Regions from separate parts of the Arsenophonus sp. aPb genome, predicted to be linked through region 1. Evidence: predicted binding sites of a transcription regulator. Region 1 holds the regulator's gene; the other holds the start of a gene.
What was found. Region 1 encodes PurR, which represses purine synthesis genes. Its sites were predicted from a motif close to CANGCAAACGTTTGCNTG; they were not measured.

Region 1 (3,201 bases):
TTAAATAATATCAAATATCGCTTTCTATTGTATAAGAGATGAATTTTTGTTGTGAAGCGTTATTATTTGCATATTGTTATCAAATATTTTGACAGGTAAGAGGCTATGTGGTCAGAGTATTCCCTTGAAGTGATTGATGCCGTTGAAAGAACGGGTAGTTTTAGTGCCGCAGCCGCAGAGTTACATAGAGTCCCCTCTGCGGTAAGTTATACCGTAAAACAATTGGAAGAGTGGCTAGCTGTTCCTTTGTTTGAACGGCGTTATCGTGATGTTGTACTTACTGATGCTGGTAAATTTTTCGTTAAAAATGCGCGCAATATTATTAAGACAATGCGTGAAACACGCCATCAATGTCAACAGATTGCCAATGGTTGGCATGGACAATTTAGTATTGCTATTGATAGGGTTGTTAAGCCCGAAAGAATATTGCAATTAATATTAGATTTTTATCGCCACTTTTCTGATATTGAACTTTTTATTCAGCAGGAAGTTTATAATGGGGTATGGGAGGCGTTGGTCGATGGGCGAGTAGATATTGCTATTGGTGCCACTCGCGCGTCCCCGATTGGTGATAGATATAGTTTTCGTGATATGGGCTTTATGCCCTGGTCATGTGTTGTCAGCATAAATCATCCTTTAGCACAAATAAACGGTCTAATTAGCGATCAACAATTACGTCAGTATCCAAGTTTATGTTTAGAAGATACCTCTCGCTACTTGCCAAAGCGAGAAACTTGGGCATTAGATAATCAAAAACGGCTTATTGTGCCAGACTGGGAATGTGGTTTAGCTTGCTTAAAAAATGGGTTATGTTTAGGATTTGCGCCTAAACATCGGGTAGAACAACTTTGCCGCAAAAATGAATTAAAAACCCTGCAGATTAAGCAACCCTTACCTGATAGTCCCTGTTGTGTTATATGGAATGAAGAAAAACGTTCTTCGACCTTGAGTTGGTTACTGGATTATTTAGGTAATAGCGAAACGCTCAATGCCGAGTGGCTGGCTCATTGATGAAGTTTAAATCTATCGATTATCTGCGGTAGTCAATAAACGGACCATCGACAACCGAACGGCGTTCAATAAGCTCAGGATGTATTTCAATAGTTTGCGCATTTTTGCGTTTATTAATAATACGATCCAGCAGCATAGTAAAAGCCATTTGACCTAAACGCTCTTTAGGTTGATGAATGGTGGTTAGTGCTGGCGTAAAAAAACGTGCATTGCGAACATTGTCATAGCCAATAATAGAGATATCTTGTGGGACCCGAATGCCTAATTCATTCGCTGCACAGATAGCCCCCATCGCCATAATATCACCGCCACAAAAAATAGCGGTCGGTCTTTGTTGATGATTTAAAATTTGTTTCATCGCGTCGTAGCCGGAAGTTGGCTCGAAATCACCCTCAACAATCCATTTATCCAGTGGCTGGATGTTAGCTTCCTTCATGGCATTGAGAAAACCTTGCCGCCGGCCACTGCCAGTATTGCGTTTTAATGGCCCAGAGATAATACCTAAATCACGATGCCCGCGTTCAATCAGATAACGCCCGGCAAGATAGCCGCCATAAACCGCATTATCAATGATGACATCGGTAAAATCACCATGAGCTTGCCCCCAATCCATTACAACCATTGGAATATTACGGTATTCCTCTAACATTCGGAGTAGTTGTTTTGGATATTCTGAGCACATTACCAGTAAACCATCAACCCGTTTTTGCGCTAACATTTGTAAATAGGCTTGTTGTTTGTTTAGATTGTTATGTGAATTGCACAGGATTAATGTATATCCTTGACTATAACAGTTGTTTTCTACTGACTCGATGACCTCTGCAAAATAAGGAGCTTCATTAGATGTAGCCAGTAACCCAATGGATTTAGTATGGTTAACTTTCAAACTACGAGCAACGGCACTAGGAGAATAATTAAGAGTTTTAATGGCTGCCCAAACAATCGTTTTTGTCTCTTTGGCAACAAAACGGGTGTTATTAATTACATGAGATACGGTGGTAGTTGAAACACCCGCCAACTTTGCCACATCCTTAATTGTTGCCATGTTAAAAAGACTCCTGAACCATTGCCAATTCCATTGCTATTATTTAAAAACGACTATCATTAAACTATAAAAATAAGCAACTGATAATTAAGTTATCAGCAAACTGTTCATTTTGTCTGATTTGTTATAAAAACAAAAGTGTTAATCAATATTTCCTTGATGATATAATAAAAAATAGTTTTTATTGTTGTATGATGTTATGAAATTAAATGATTTTTCATTAGCTAATTTATGGATAAAGCTGTGAGAATAGTGAGGTGAAGTTATGGATACCGATTTTAAGTATGGTTTATGTACTGCGATTGTTGCATTATTAATGATCGTATCATTTGTTTCTTTTATTTTCTGACCATTATGTTGGCTTTAACCGTCTACTTTATCCCTACAACGATAATGATTTTTGGCTTAACCAGCATACTATAATCAGCAGGCTGCGTTATTGGCAGCCTATAGCTAGTAGATGATTACATTCTTCCTACCGTTTCAATTCCTAATGTGTCTAGACCAATTTTTAAGGTTTTTTGCGTCAGTAACGCCAATTTTAATCGGCTTTCTTTTGATGCGTCATTTTCTGCATTCAAAATTGGGCAATTTTCATAAAAACTAGAAAATAAACCAGCCAGATCATATAAATAAGAACACATAATATGTGGTAAACCTTCGCGAGCAACAGTTAGTATTGTCTCTTCAAATTGTAATAAACGTATTGCAAGAACTTGCTCATATTCATTGGCCAACATCACCGGTGCGGTTAATGTTGCGGGATTAATATTAGCTCGTTTAAAAATCGAGGCCACTCGGGTATAGGCATATTGCATATAAGGCGCGGTATTACCCTCAAAAGCTAACATATTGTCCCAGTCAAAAATATAATCAGTCGTACGATTTTTCGATAGATCGGCATATTTTACTGCACCAATACCAACCGCTTGGATAATCGATTGTAATTCCTTTTCTGGCATAGCTGAATTTTTTTGACGGATAAGATGATCAGCACGCTCAATCGCTTCATCAAGTAAATCGGCGAGCCGGATTGTTCCGCCGGCGCGAGTTTTAAACGGTTTACCATCCTTACCTAGCATCATACCAAACATGTGATGCTCTAATGACATTGTATCAGGAATATAGCCGGCTTTACGTACAAT
Region 2 (3,201 bases), 1.2 Mb from region 1:
CACATAACCTATTCCAACTACTGTTACTATAACTAAGCCTAACACCAAGATAAAAATTTCACGTCCATTTTGAAAAAATTCACGCGTTGGGGTTTTCCAACCATCAACAAATAATAACGGCGGGATCAATAGAACGAGAAAAAGCTCTGGATCAAAATCAACATGCAAACCAAAATGCGGCCATGCTAACAATGCTCCTATCGCAATTTGCATAATCGGCAGCGGTATACGAAACGGAATAACTTTTGTAATGACGCCTGACACTGAAACCATCAAAATCAAAATGAGGATGGTAAAAAATATTTCCATATTATCCTTACTGATAAGTCTAAGTTATAAGCCGAGCAAAGTATTATTATGCTTAACAGATATTAATAGAAAATAAGACTATGCTATCAAAAAAGAACTAGCCCACCGCAAAACGACTACATTTCGCCATATTCTATCCTTAACAACAAACTATCATTGGCAATATTTTTGACTTTAAGATTAATCGTATCAGTAAATTTTATATTCCATTTCACTTAGAAATTAACATCAACGTCTATAAACTTAAATAGCTAAACCACTAATGTAAAAAGCGACTAAGATTATTGCGATCAGAACGGTACCAATATTTAATTTACGCCACTCTCCGGCACAAACACGGCCAATCACTAAGCCAGCAAAGCCAATCATGATGCCAGTGACAATATTACAGGTTAAGACAATGAATACTGCACAAAGTAAACCGGCGATGGCATCAATAAAGTCATTAAAATCCAGTTGGGCAACATTACTCAGCATTAATAAACCAACATACATCAATGCTGGGGCTGTCGCATAAGACGGCACTAAATAAGATAAGGGGGATAAAAATAAAATTAACAAAAACAGCAAGCCAACCACTACCGCCGTTAATCCGGTTTTACCACCCGCAGCGGTACCGGCTGCCGATTCAATGTAAACTGCCGCCGGTGAAGCACCAATGATACCAGCAAAAATACTACTAACTGAATCGGCGGTTAACGCCTTACCACCATCAATAATTTGACCATTTTTGTCCAACAGATTAGCTTGACCCGCTACAGCACGGATCGTCCCTGTAGCATCAAAAATAGCTGTCATAACTAGTGCAAATAAACTAGGTAAAACAACTGGTTGTAACGCACCAACAATATCCATACTAAACAATAACGATAAACCGTCTTCACCCAAGGTTGGCAATTTAAACAAACCTTGGTATTTCACTTGCGGATCAAAAATTAAGCCAATAATAGAAATCGCAATGATCACGATTAATACCCCACCCGGCGTTTTTCTTTTTTCCAAACCAAAGATGACGGCCAAGCCAATCAGCGACATGATGACAGGAAAAGAAGTAAATTGCCCAAGCGCAACCGGCAAACCAGCCTGCTCATTTTTTACCACCAAACCAATACCATTAGCGGCTATCAATAGCAAAAACAGCCCGATACCAATTCCTGTACCTTGAGCAATTCCCTTCGGCATACTGCGTAGAATAAAGCTACGAACACCTGTAATGGAAATAAAAGTAAATAAACATCCCATCAAAAAAACGGCACCTAAAGCAACAGGAATGCTTACTTGCTGACTAAGAACCAGGCTAAATGCGGTAAATGCGGTTAATGAAATAGCACAACCGATGGCCATCGGTAAATTAGCCCATAAGCCCATTAATAATGAGCCAAATCCTGCTACCAGGCAGGTAGCAATAAAAATTGCCGTGGGTGGAAAACCAGCTTGACCTAGCATACCTGGTACGACAATAACAGAGTAGACCATGGCTAAAAATGTGGTCAGCCCTGCAATAATCTCGCGACGAATTGTCGAGCCTCGTTGCTGTATTTTAAAAAAATAATTTAGTTTGCAATTCGAAGGAGTTTGCCTAACAGACATGTTGATCCTCTGTTTAGATATTCAAGGTAACTTTCAGCTATAGAAGAAAACGATTGCGTCAAAAAATAAACCATTTCAATTATACGCAATCGTTTGGCTTCATAAAAAGAAAAAAGAAATTTTAAAGACGCAATTATCTGGTGATCCTAAGGAAATAATCAAGCGTTTTTCACTATAAAAATGATTATCATCATTTTATCGTTATGAAAAACAAGAAGATTTTCTATTTATTTTTTATGTTATACCAGCCAAAAGTAGCACTCTATCACACGATAAAATAATGATATTATTTTGCCAGGCAAATAAATTCCCCCATAAACTGACTGTTTGATCTGATAATTTCTTTCAAATATTAATTAAATGTAAAATATCTATTTTTATTTCCTACATGAGTAACTGCTACCATTTTTAAACCAACAATGTTATTAACATTTATGCTAATATAATTTATTGATGATTATTATATTATGTAAACCATTTTAGTATGTTATAAACATAAGTCATTGCTGGACTTAATGACAACAATATTTATTTTAATTAAACTAATTTAATTTCATGGCAATAATAAATAACAACTCTTTATCTAAAACAGATATAAAAACACTATTCGGTTTCTTACTATTTCTGTTAATTTACCTGCTGCCAGGTATCTTTGGACACAATCCCTGGAAGCAAGATGAAAATTATAGTTTTGGTATTATACAAACCATGTATGAAACAGGTAATTGGCTGATCCCAACAAATGCTGGCCAACCGTTCATGGAAAAACCCCCGCTCTATTATTGGGTTGCAACCATTGGTGTCCATCTTTTTTCCGCTTGGTTACCGATGCATGATGCAGCCAGAACTGCCACGGTATTTTTTTCTGCCTTGAGTTTATCCTTTTTTGTTTTTTTAGCCCGTCGTTTCTTCTCTGCGGACAGCTTTTCTGATCATCGCATCTGGATAGCACTAGCGCTATTCGCATCAGCGCCGGGTATATTACGCCATAGCCACGATATGTTTACCGATACCGCATTGATCGCTGGCACTATTATTGGTTTATATGGCTTATTAGGTCTCATTAAGCAGGAAAACAGTCTCTTTTCCACCCTTTGGTTAACGGCCGGTACTGTCATTACTATGCTATCAAAGGGCGTTTTTGTTCCCTGCTTAATTTGGATCTGTTTAATTCTAGCGCCGATTTGTTTAAAAACTTGTCGCAATAAACGCTATTACTCTCTGGCAATTATTGCTGGGCTACTATCTTTATGTTTAATTTTACCCTGGCCAATTTTGCTTTTTCGTGATAACCCTGAACTG

Region 2: QE177_RS11885 (NCS2 family permease) is a predicted target of PurR. The motif match lies at 1,942-1,959, and genes of this name have one in related genera.

Annotation. Positions count from the first base shown of each region.
Region 1 is NZ_CP123499.1:1,489,531-1,492,731, forward strand. It holds gene punR (DNA-binding transcriptional activator PunR) at 106-1,011, shown strand; gene purR (HTH-type transcriptional repressor PurR) at 1,031-2,056, opposite strand; gene argS (arginine--tRNA ligase) at 2,521-3,201, opposite strand, start outside.
Region 2 is NZ_CP123499.1:2,665,731-2,668,931, forward strand. It holds gene QE177_RS11880 (Na+/H+ antiporter) at 1-309, opposite strand, end outside; gene QE177_RS11885 (NCS2 family permease) at 553-1,899, opposite strand; gene QE177_RS11890 (hypothetical protein) at 2,455-3,201, shown strand, end outside.